DNA from 3 places in the Jeotgalicoccus sp. S0W5 genome. Region 3 is predicted to be linked to each of the others. Evidence: predicted binding sites of a transcription regulator. Region 3 holds the regulator's gene; each other region holds the start of a gene.

Region 1 (4,272 bases), on a different contig from region 3:
TTTGTCCCAACCCTTTTTCAATATTTAAAATTTCAGTTTTCTGCGCTTCCTTATGCTTTAGATACGACAATCTCACCATTTTTAATGTGCGCTCTGACTTGTTCTAAACCATCCGATTCTAATATTAAATCAGTAAGTTGGTCTTCAATTCTATCTTGAATCACCCTTCTCAATGGTCTAGCACCAAAGCGTTTATCGTAACCGAGGCTCACTAATTTTTTCTTAGCGTCTTCAGTTACAGTGATGTTAATATCATTTTCCTTAAGTGTCTCTGATAGCTCATTAAGCATTAAATCAGTAATTTCCATCAGATTTTCTTCGGACAATTCATTGAAGTTAATAATTGCATCAAATCTGTTTAAGAATTCAGGTTTGAAGTAATCACTTAAGTTCTCAAGTGTCGTTACTGACTCATGTTGATTCGCATTAAATCCAACACTAGCGTTGTTATCTCCTGTACCAGCGTTACTTGTCATGATGATTACTGTTTCTTTAAAGCTAACAGTACGACCATGAGAATCAGTAAGCTGACCATCCTCCATAATTTGAAGGAACATATTTTGTACATCAGGGTGTGCCTTTTCAATTTCATCTAAAAGAATAATTGTATAAGGATTGTGACGTACTTTTTCTGTTAGTTGTCCTGCTTCTTCGTGACCAACGTAACCTGGAGGTGAACCGATAATTTTAGAGACAGCATGTTTTTCCATGTACTCAGACATATCTAATCTAATCATAGAGTCTCTTGTACCGAAAATTTCCTCAGCTAATGCTTTGGTTAATTCCGTTTTACCAACACCAGTTGGGCCAACGAATAGGAAGGAACCTATTGGACGATATTTAGATTTTAGTCCAGCACGGCTTCTTCTGACCGCTTTCGCTACCTTATCTACCGCTTGTTCTTGCCCAATTACTTTAGAACTAAGATTTTCACTCAGATGTCTCATCTGATTTTGTTCTTCTGCTTGTATTTTTGTTACAGGAATACCTGTTTTCTCTTCTACAATTAATTGAATATCTGTGACATCAACATCTAAAGTCTTTTGTTCATCCTCTGCTGCATCTAGTTGTTTTTGTAGTTGTAATTCTTGATATTTTAAGTGTGCTGCAGTTTCATAGTCTTCTTGTTCAGCAGCTTCATCTTTTTCTTTAGCAATTTTGTCTAATTTTAGTTTAATAGACTCCGTATCATTTTCAGCATTAGACAGGTTGAGTCGTGCACCGACTTCATCCATTAAGTCAATTGCCTTATCTGGTAAGAAACGATCTTGAATATATCTATTAGATAAGTTAACAAATGCTTCAATTGCATCATCAGAGTAATTGACCTCATGGAATTTTTCATAGCGATCTTTAATACCTTTAAGGATTAATACAGATTCTTCTAAACTTGGTTCTTTAACAATGATTGGCTGTAAACGACGCTCAAGCGCTGCATCTTTTTCAATTTGACGATATTCTTTTAGCGTTGTTGCACCGATGATCTGTAGTTCACCTCGTGCAAGTGCTGGTTTTAGAATGTTACCAGCATCCATTTGTGAACTTTCAGCAGAACCTGCTCCAACAATTTGGTGAATTTCATCTATAAATAAGATGACCTCTTTTCGTTCTTTCAATTCAGAGATTAACTGCTTCATACGTTCTTCAAACTGTCCACGCATAGAAGTGTTCGCGACTAGTGATGCGACATCTAAAACATAAATTTCTTTGTCCATCAACTTCGTAGGAACGTTGCCCTCAACAATTTTAAGTGCTAAGCCTTCAGCAATGGCAGTTTTACCAACACCAGGTTCACCGATGAGTACAGGGTTGTTTTTATTTCTTCTATTAAGTGTTTCAATGACACGTTTAACTTCTTTGTCACGACCAATTACAGGATCAATTTTCCCAGCTCTCGCCTCGTCGGAAATATTATTACCTAATTGATCTAAAAGTCCGTCTCTATTGCTTTCTTCTCTTGTTCTAGTGCTCGTTGCACTGTTTCCTTGTCCGTTAAAGTATTTATTGTTATTCATTGCATTATTTTGACCTTTAAAGAAATCGTTAGAGTTCATCATTTGTCCTTGAATTTCTTGGAAACAGCTGTCACATAAATGAACCTGCATTTTTTGGTTATTAAAATTCATTGCAAGGTTAACATTTGCTTCGTTAATACCACAATTTTGACATTTCATGTGTGTTTCCTCCTTTTAAAAGTGTTTCAATCATAGTTCGTATTGACTTTGACTATATTTGACTATGATTATAGTATAAAGCCTGACATCAGTGACTTCAAATTATGTGCTTACCAAATTAATAATCCTACCGAGAAGTTTGACTATCTTTGACTTATAACTTTATTATACATTGACCTTGTTTGACTTTCAAGTTTTTTATACTTTTTCTTTACAAAATCTAACTTTGATTGAAGTGAAGAACCATGTAGCCTTCATGTTAGAAGTTCATCCTTATTATGACTTATGATGTCTTAAACTGCGCATCAAATTATAATGATAAATGGAATCAAGCTTTAACTGATTAATTAGTAGAAATCTTACAACTTCCAAGAAAGAAAAAATTCGTAAATTTACTGTAAGATAAAATCCGTACATGTAGTCACGATCACATGTACGGATTTCTTTTATCGTAATTCTATTGTTAATATAAGCGATTTACCACTGACCTCACTAGTCATTTTTACTTGTTCTTCATCTGAAGTGTCTATGACCGCTTCACCGGATAGATGGTTTTCATCTCTATAAAAAAACTTCACTTTGTCTATACTAAAGAAATCGTGCTCTAGCATAGCGACCATACTATTAAGATGATCAAATTCTGAGTAATTCTCATATTCTAGTAGCTCTTTATTTCTTTCCTTAGTAAATTCTTCTAATGAGGCTCTATTAATATGCATTTTTAATAATGATTCTGAAATTTCTAAGTCATCAAAATGTTTACGATCAATCGACAGTCTTTTTTCTCCCAGACCGACAATGTCATCAATATACGTAATTGTATGAATGGTTACATCTTCTAATTTTGAATTATCTAATAGTTGAGTCATTTGAAATTCCTCACATTTTATTCAATAAATGATAGTTTGATTAAATCTTCTTCTATTTGTATTCTTTTCTCTTCTAGGAATGGCGGTAAGTCTAAGTGATTTCCTAGTGATTTATTCGCTTCATCCTCTGTCATTCCGGGGCCATCTAAAGTTGCAATTTCAAACATTATGCCGTTTGATTCTCTGAAATACATACTCTTAAAAAAGTGTCTGTCAATGACACCAGTTGAGCGAAAGCCCCTCTTCGTTACCCTCTCATGCCAAAACTCGAGCTCATCATCATTTCGAACATTAATCGCTAGATGATGTACACTGCCACGCCCTTGTTTTTCTCTTGGTCCATCTTTGTAAACAGTTAAAATTTCACCTTCATGACTACCATTTTTCGGTCTATAAAGACGTTGGTTGTCACCACCTGCTACCTTTTCATAATCGAACAGTTCAATCAGTGTTTTTTCAAGCTTATCCAATCGTTTTGCCGTCAACTCAACTGTCCCCATACTAATAATTTGGTGTTCTAGAGGGACTGCTGAGTCTTCCCAAGGAAGATAGTTCCCGTCGACTTGGTCTGCCACTTGAAGGACTAAATGTAAGCCATCTGAATCTGCAAACGGTAAGCCTCTTCTACCTGCGAACTGTTTGATACTACCGTATTCTACCCCATATTCGTCAAAGCGTTGTTGCCAATAACTTAAAGCCGCTTCGTCTTTAACCAATAAGCCAATTTTAGTTATCGCATTGGTGCCTTTATGTGTCTGTCCGATATTAGGCATTTCAAAAAAGGTAAGTTCAGTACCTGGTGTCCCCTTCTTATCGCCAAAAAATATATGATACATAGACGGATCATCTTGATTGACTGTTACTTTTAAACGTCTTAAACCGAGCACTTCATTGTAAAATCGATTATTCTCTTCTGCATCTTTTGTCATCATTGAAATATGGTGATGTCCGAGTACTGAATTCATATAAATCCTCCTAGAATAAGTTAATTAAAACTACACCGACCAGCATAACGATTAAACCAAGCACTTGGATTGGAGCTGTTGGTGTTTTAACTGAACGGAACAATCCAAATTGTTGCACGAGTATACTGCCTGTAATTTGTCCAAATAGAACGAGTACAACGGTTGGGCCGGTACCGATGATACCGACTAGTAAAATATTAATCGATACGTAGCAGGCACCAAATGCACCACCTAACCAAACCCAAAGAGGTGCTTTCTCGGTAA
Region 2 (4,272 bases), on a different contig from region 3:
GGACCGATTTCAAAATCAGGTGTGAACCATCGACTTAGAAAGTTAGACGACATTGCTGAAAAAATCCGCAATGGTGAAGAAAAAATATTTTAATTAAAACCCCTGTACGATGTAATCTTATCGAACAGGGGAATTTTTATTTACTATAAATTTGTTCTAAAGCTTGGTCTAGAGTGGGGTACAAGTATTTAAACTCATTGTTTAACAAGCGTCTTGGGTGGACTTTTTGACCTTCAGTAATTAACATTGAGCGCTCACCGAGCAAACTGTTTAACAAGAAGTTCGGTGTTTTAAAGAAATTTGGTGTGCCGAGTACGGCGCTGAGTACTTTAGAGAATTCCTTTTGTCTCACAGCGACGGGTGCTGTAATATTTACAGGTCCATCTATATCTTGGTTGAGTCCAACAAAATATAAGGCGTTAATGACATCGTCAATGTGAATCCAAGAGTACCACTGACGACTAGAAGCAATATTTCCACCTAAGTTTGCCTTATATAATTTTTCGAGAATAGGTAAGGCACCTTCCTCACGAGATAAGATTAAGCCGAAACGTGTATACACAGTTCGGATACCTAAAGATTCAATTTGTCTCGCAGCACCTTCCCACTTATTTACCACTGTAGATAAGAAGTCATTCGGTGACAAGACGTCGTACTCATCATACTCAACAAGTTTACTTGTCGGATAGTAACCGATTGCACTTGCATTAACAAAGGCGAGCGGTTTAATTTTAGAATCAAAAAGCCATTGATAGAGCATATTGGTCATGTTTAAACGGCTCGATAATATTAAATCTTTATAATAATCTGTCCATTTATTATTTAACGAGGCGCCTGAGAAGTTATAGACTAAATCGATTTCTTCTGGTAATTCTTTAGTCCAAGATAGATCATTATAGTTATCTTCATCGTACTTTATATAATGCACGTAGGGATGTTCACTTGATTTAGACTGCCGACTTAAAATATAGACGTGATGGCGATCTTTCTTTAAAACATTAGTAAGATGACTGCCGATAAAACCAGTTCCACCGGAAATAAGTATATTCACTAGACAACCTCCTGAGTTTATTCTAATTTCATAATAATAAAAAAAAGCGTTTAAGTCACGTGACCTAAACGCTTTTCGTTCATAATATATTATTTTTCTGGTTCCATTACGTGGTCGATTAGACCATATTCTTTAGCTTCTTCAGCTGTCATGAAGTTATCACGGTCAGTATCTTTCTCGATTTTCTCTAGTGGTTGACCTGTACGTTCAGCTAAGATTTTATTGAGTTTTTCACGTGTTTGTAAGATATGTTTAGCTGCGATCTCAATTTCAGTCGCCTGACCTTGAGCACCACCTAGTGGTTGGTGAATCATTATCTCAGCATTTGGTAAAGCATAGCGTTTACCTTTGGCACCAGCTGTTAAAAGGAATGATCCCATTGAAGCAGCAAGGCCTAAGCTAATTGTTTGAACATCAGGCTTGATGTGTTGAATCGTATCATAGATTGCCATACCAGCTGTGACACTACCACCTGGTGAGTTAATATATAGATAGATATCTTTTTCAGAGTCTTGAGCTTGTAAGAATAGAAGCTGACTGACTACAGAGTTTGCAACGTTATCATCAATTGCACTACCAATCATGATGATTCTATCCTTCAACAGTCTTGAGTAAATATCGTATGCACGTTCACCGCGGTTAGTTTGTTCAATTACTGTAGGTATTAAATTCATATTTTTTGCCTCCTAAATTAATGATCTAGCATAATCTCTTATTTATTTATAACACATTAGTCAAACAAGGTCAAAGATAATAACCTTTAAATCAATATGACATTTATCTTATTACTATCGTCCCAAGAGAGTCAATATTTAAGGCTTTAATAGTCCTATCATTCTTGATATAATGAGTTTTGTTATTTTTATATTTTACCCCCGTGGTGTAATGGATAACACGTAAGATTCCGGTTCTTGAGATGGGAGTTCAATTCTTCTCGGGGGTGCTAAAAAGAGGTGAGTGATTTGTCAGTCGAAGCACTTGAAACAGTCGATAAACCTGACGTTAGTTTAGATGATAAGTTTGTTCGTAAAGTCTTCTATGTTTGTTTAAATAGTGGCAAGATCTTATTAGAGAGCGGCGCTGAGACCTACCGCATTGAAGATACGATGCTACGTATGGCTAACAACTATGGTATCGGTAATGTCCAAGTGTTCGTGACAACAACAGTAATCATACTATCAATGAATGATTACGCACTTTCTCAAACGATTCGTATCGAAGAGCGTGCAAACAACTTAGAAAAAGTCGTTAATATTAATGATTTGTCTAGACAAATTACTAAAGGATTACCCATTGATGAGGCGATTGAGACGATTGAAACGATTCATGAAACTAAGATGTTTCCACTATGGCTGGTGATTATCGCAGGTGGTATTGTAGCAGCAATGTTTTTACTTCTTTTTAATGGCACTATTGTGGACATTCCTATTGCAGCATTTGGTGGCATGTTAGGAGTCTTAATTACAGAAAGTATTCAGCGTTATACCAAAATTAAGTTTTTCAATGAATTCTTTGCTTCGTTCTTTATTGCTTTATTTTCTGTTCTTTATGTAAACTATGGTCCTGGTGTCAATGTCGAAACAATTATTATCGCTGCAGTCATGCCCTTAGTGCCTGGTGTCTTAATCACAAATGCGATTCGAGAAATGATTCGTGGCCACATGCTAGCCGGCACTATGAAGGGTGCTGAGGCTTCCTTAACTGCGATTGCTATCGGTGCAGGTGTAGGTCTCATATTCATGTTGATGTAGGAGGGAGAATCATGACTTATTTTTTCCAATTGATTTTAAGTTTCTTTGCATCAGCGGGTTTTGGTGTCCTGTTTAACGCACCGAGAAGAACAATTGTCGCAGGTGGTATTAGTGGTGCCTTAGGTTGGATTGTTTACTATATAGCAACAGAAATCGGTGCAGAAGCGCCAATCGCGTCCTTTTTAGGGGCTATTGTATTGACTGCGGTTTCTATCTTAAGCAGTCGCAAACTTAGGGCGCCAGTCATCATCTTTATAACTTGTGGTATCATTCCTTTGGTACCTGGTGGTACAGCATATAATGCCATGCGTAGTGTGGTCATGACCCAATACGATATGGCTCTAGCTTACGGCTTCCAAGTGGCCTTAGTATCCATGGCGATTGCTATGGGTATTATCTCCACTGAAATGATTGATTCATTGATGCAGACGCTTAAACGTGAAGTAAAAAATTTGTGGAAGAAAGAGGCTTGACCATGCTTAATCTTACTTATTACATGCGTAACGATTGTGCGTTATGTAATGAAGGTAAACTCCAAATCAGACTGGCTTTATCTGAACTAAGAAATGATCTTGTTCAATTAACTGAAGTCAACATCGACGAAGACAATGAACTGCAAGAAGAATACATGGTACGCATTCCTGTCTTATCGAATGGTGATGAGGTCATTCAAGAAGGCGTACTTGATTTTGTGACAATTTACGATTATATACGTGAACATAAATAAATATTTGATACTAACGGAGATCCTTATAAAGGGTGTCCGTTTTTTTATGGATGTGTTTACATCAATGTAAAATTACTTTTGTAGTTTAAATCACTAAGTGAGATATGTATAATAAAATTGAATATATACTTGGAGGCGTATTCATGAAAAAGACTCTTGACGATGTAGAATTAAAAGGTAAAAAAGTTTTAATTAGAGCAGATTTTAATGTGCCCTTAAAAGATGGTGAGATTACAGATGACAACCGCATCAAGGCTGCGATTAAAACTATCTCTTATGTTCTAGCAAAAGGTGGTAAGGTCATTCTACTATCCCACCTCGGACGTGTGAAATCTCAAGAAGATAAAGAAACTTACACACTCGCACCTGTTGCGAAGCGCTTAAGTGAGCTGATGGACAAGGAAGTATTATTCAGCGATAAGACGCGTGGTGATGACTTAGAAGAAGCTGTGAGCAGTTTACCTGACGGTGAAATTTTACTGATTCAAAATACAAGATATGAAGATTTAGACGGTTCCAAAGAAAGTAAAAACGATCCAGAGCTTGGTAAGTACTGGGCATCACTTGGAGATGTATTTGTAAATGATGCATTTGGTACTGCACACCGCTCACATGCATCAAATGTAGGCATTAGTGAACATTTACCTACCGTTTCTGGGTTCTTGATGAAAAAAGAAATTGAGTTCATAGGTAATGCTGTCGACGAACCAAAAACACCATTTGTAGCAATATTAGGTGGTGCG
Region 3 (4,272 bases):
GAGGGTGCATCTAAATTTCGAGCATTCTTTTGGGGCTGGATGTCAGCAATCGTTGAGCCGATGGCAGCACTTGTTGGTGTCTTGCTTGTGGCCTCAATGGAGCCAGTATTGCCGTATGCTTTAGCTGCAGGTGCAGGTGCAATGATATTTGTGGTGGTGGAGGAAGTTATTCCAAGCACACAAAAAAATGGTCATTCCGATGCAGCAGTCTTTGCATTCCTGATTGGATTTTCTGTGATGATGGTATTAGACGTAGCTTTAGGATAACAAAAAAGCCTCTAGGGTCTTCCCTAGAGGCTTAAAATTTATAAATTTTAATAGAAGAAACCGATGATTACAGAGCTTAAGATAGATACAAGAGTCGCACCGTATACTAGTTTAAGGCCGAATCTCGCAACTTTGTCTCCGCTCTCACCGTGAAGTCCTTTAACAGAACCAGCGATGATACCGATTGAACCAAAGTTAGCAAATGAGATTAAGAATACTGAAATCATTGCTTGTGTCTTCTCAGAAAGTCCTTCTGCAACATTTATGAATTCAAGAATTGCAACAAATTCGTTAGTGATTAACTTAGTTGCCATTAATGAACCGGCAGTTTGTGCCTCAGCCCAAGGAATACCCATTAGGAAGGCAACTGGCATAAAGATGTAGCCCAAGATATCTTGGAATGAAAGGTTTGAACCAGGAATTAATAAGAAAATCTGGTTCAGTAAACCGATTAGAGCGATGAAACCAATTAACATCGAACCAACGACGAGTACGATTTTACCACCATCGATGATGTAATCACCAAGGACTTGGAAGAAAGATTTACCTTTTTCTGGATTAGTTGAGATTTCAATGTCACCATCTTCGATAACTTCATCATATGGATTGATGATGTGTACGATGATGTAAACACTGAATAAGTTCAGTACAATCGCAATGATGACAAATTGAGGGTCTAACATTGTAAAGAATGCGCCGACAATAGAAAGTGAAATTGAACTCATTGCCTGTGCAGCTAATGTATATAAACGACGTGTTGTAAGCTTAGGCAGCTGATTTTTAAGAGATACGAATACCTCTGACTGTCCAAGCATCATAGATGCCGCACCATTGTATGACTCGATGTATGGCATTCCAGTAATCTTAGTCAGTAAGAAGCCTAATCCTTTTATGATGAAAGGTAAGATTCTAGTGTAAGAAAGAATACCGATAATTGCTGAGATAAAGATGATCGGTATAAGCACGTTGAATAGGAATACATCAACTGGTTCGCCTTCCGCGTTCGTCATCAAATCTCCAAACACAAATTGTGCACCTTCTCTTGCATATCCTAGTAAGTAGTCGAAACCGTTCGCTAAACCAAGGATAATCGTTTGTCCACCCGTAGTGTTAAGGAATAAGAACGTAGCGATAAACTGTAATGCAACTAATATTAATATGTTCTTCCAATGTTTGAACGCAAGTTTTTTGTTGCTACTTGCAATCCAAGCAAGAAAGACAGTGAATAGTATACCAACTATTCCCATTACAATACTCATTGTGAAAGCCTCCAAAAATTATTATGTAAGAAATATTGAAAATGATTTCATTTGTAAATTATATACCAAATGATACATTTATGCGATACTAAATTATTATAATGCAACCGGTTCCAAAAATAAACCCTTTTAATTAAAAATAAACATGTTATTTGCCAATTTTGTTCACAACTTGTATACTTTAGTCAAAGTAGGTCAAGGGAGAGTGATGAGATGCGTAATATGTCGGATATTATTGAAAAATATTTAAAAGAAATGATTGAGAAATCCGGTAACGAAGTCGTTGAAATAAAACGTGCGCACATCGCTGAAAAATTTGATTGCGTACCGTCGCAGTTAAACTATGTTATCAAAACGCGTTTTACAAATGAACATGGCTACGTCGTTGAAAGTAAACGTGGCGGTGGCGGCTATATAAGAATCACCAAAGTAGAAACACATTCTGAGACAGAATACTTAGCGCACTTACAAAATCTTATTGGGGATAACATATCTCAGTTGAATGCGGGTCACCTTGTTCAATCAATGTTTGAAAATGGTGTTATTACCTATAGAGAAGCACAGATCATCGATGCTGTTATGGAAAGAGAAGTTCTATCCATTGAGTTACCTTATAGAGACCGCTTAAGAGCGAAAATTTTACGCCGTGTAATCACGGCAATACTGTACGCTAAGGAGTGAATATATGAAGTGTGAGATATGTAACGAAAATGAAGCCACAGTCCATATTTCGGAAGACTTAGGTCTTGCTCAAAATGTACGGTATTTGTGTGAGCAGTGTGCTGAAAAATCGCTACACGTGAATGACTATCAAGTGGATAATCCTTTTGACATCCATACATTACTGAAGATGTTAGCGGCTAATGCAGAGAAAAAAGAGGTTGAAGTTGAAGCGCCTGAATGTCCATCATGTGGTTCAACATTAAGAAGCGTCGTCGACAATGGCTTGTTTGGTTGTAGTTATTGCTATGACTACTTCGGCGAATACGTACCTCAAATTGTTGAACGTGTGCAGCTGAACCAAAATAGACATCTTGGGAAGATTCCTCATCAAAAAGTAGATGCACTGCGCCTCAAAAGAGACATAGAGTCCTTACAACAGAGACTAGATGACAAGGTGAAAACCCAGGCCTTTGAAGAAGCAGCGGTGATTAGAGACCAGATTCAGGCACTGAAGGATGGTGAGTCACATGGAGAATAATATTAGTAAGTGGCTCAATAGAACAGCAGTCACTGATATTGAACTTTCCTCACGTGTGAGGCTAGCACGGAATATTAATGGTGTACCTTTCACACATATGCTTGAAGATGATGAAGACATCACAGCGCTTGGTAAAATAGTAGAGAAAACTTTACCTAATTTGACTCGTCTCCGCTTATCTGAATTTACTGATGTAGGCCGTGCCTTATTGGTCGAAAAGCATTTGATTAGTCCTAGATTTTCACAAAATGGAGAAAGTGTCTTCATCAATGAAGAGGAAGACGTGTCGGTGATGATTGGTGAGGAAGATCATTTACGAATTCAAAGTCTCGGTGTAAATGAATCCCTTGAGTCGCTATACGAGAAAGCAAGTGCTATAGATGATACATTAGAGAGTAAGATAGAGTATGCATTTGATGAACGATACGGCTATCTTACAGCTTGCCCGACTAATCTAGGGACAGGAATGAGAGCCTCTATAATGCTGCATTTACCTGCCTTGACAGCCTTGAAAAGAATTCAACGTTTTCATAATAATTTAACGCGCTTTGGTTTTACTTTACGAGGTATATACGGGGAAGGGTCTAAGCCCATTGGTTCTGTTTACCAGTTATCGAATCAAGTGACGCTTGGTTTTAGTGAAACAGATATCATTGAAAATTTGACAGAATTAAAAGAACGCATTATTGAAGAAGAACGTAGCGCAAGAGAGCAATTAAAAACTTTAGAAACCTGTGACGCTGTCAATCGTTCTTTTGGTATTCTACAATACGCCTACAAATTACCTTTAAAAGAAGCAGCAATGCATTTGAGTAATGTGAAACTAGGGATTGATTTAGGCTATATAGATTTTGACCGTTTTAACTTTCAAGCATGGTTTCAACAAATCCAACCGGCTTTTATTAGCCAAAAACTGAATGAATTTGAATATGACACTAGTCGACCAAATAATCAGCACGAAAGATTACGGGCGACACTGACACGCGAACTATTAGGAGGGAAATAGATGCTATTTGGAAAACTGACAGAGCGAGCACAAAAAGTACTCGCATTTGCCCAAGAAGAAGCGATCACACTTAAAAACTCTAATATCGGTACAGAACATTTACTATTAGGTTTGGTAAAAGAAAAAGAAGGCATCGCTGCAAAAGTTCTAGCATCGTTTAATATCGATGAACAACGAGTTAATGAAGAAGTGCACAATTTAATAACAACGGGTACAGAAAAAGCATCATCGATTCACTATACACCGCGTGCTAAAAAAGTAATTGAGTTATCTATGGATGAAGCTCGTAAACTACATCACAATTTTGTAGGTACAGAACACTTACTATTAGGCCTGATTCGTGAGAGTGAGGGCGTGGCAGCGAGAGTATTGGCTAATCTTGACTTAAATATTACTAAAGCACGTGCAGCAGTGATTAAAATGCTTGGTAATCCAGAAGCTTTCCAGTCACATTCAAGTGTCCAAAAAGATACAAATACGCCGACATTAGACTCTTTGGCACGTGACTTAACTCAAATGGCCAGAGAGAGTCAGTTAGA

What was found. The regulator CtsR, encoded in region 3, represses protease genes until heat stress. The targets are predictions, from matches to a motif close to ATGGTCAATAAAGGTCAAACA.
Region 1: the regulator CtsR is predicted to act here: its motif matches at 2,311-2,331, upstream of EYB29_RS00185 (ATP-dependent Clp protease ATP-binding subunit).
Region 2: the regulator CtsR is predicted to act here: its motif matches at 1,782-1,802, upstream of clpP (ATP-dependent Clp endopeptidase proteolytic subunit ClpP).

What each region holds. Positions count from the first base shown of each region.
Region 1 is NZ_SIRQ01000001.1:26,736-31,007, reverse strand. It holds gene EYB29_RS00185 (ATP-dependent Clp protease ATP-binding subunit) at 51-2,174, opposite strand; gene EYB29_RS00180 (hypothetical protein) at 2,621-3,043, opposite strand; gene EYB29_RS00175 (VOC family protein) at 3,061-4,008, opposite strand; gene EYB29_RS00170 (DMT family transporter) at 4,019-4,272, opposite strand, start outside.
Region 2 is NZ_SIRQ01000018.1:200,692-204,963, reverse strand. It holds gene whiA (DNA-binding protein WhiA) at 1-93, shown strand, start outside; gene EYB29_RS10930 (TIGR01777 family oxidoreductase) at 137-1,051, opposite strand; gene clpP (ATP-dependent Clp endopeptidase proteolytic subunit ClpP) at 1,141-1,725, opposite strand; tRNA gene EYB29_RS10920 (tRNA-Arg) at 1,923-1,994, shown strand; gene EYB29_RS10915 (threonine/serine exporter family protein) at 2,005-2,802, shown strand; gene EYB29_RS10910 (threonine/serine exporter family protein) at 2,814-3,275, shown strand; gene EYB29_RS10905 (glutaredoxin family protein) at 3,278-3,529, shown strand; gene EYB29_RS10900 (phosphoglycerate kinase) at 3,673-4,272, shown strand, end outside.
Region 3 is NZ_SIRQ01000004.1:214,359-218,630, reverse strand. It holds gene EYB29_RS07580 (ZIP family metal transporter) at 1-267, shown strand, start outside; gene EYB29_RS07575 (NupC/NupG family nucleoside CNT transporter) at 315-1,526, opposite strand; gene EYB29_RS07570 (CtsR family transcriptional regulator) at 1,740-2,207, shown strand; gene EYB29_RS07565 (UvrB/UvrC motif-containing protein) at 2,212-2,727, shown strand; gene EYB29_RS07560 (protein arginine kinase) at 2,717-3,733, shown strand; gene EYB29_RS07555 (ATP-dependent Clp protease ATP-binding subunit) at 3,734-4,272, shown strand, end outside.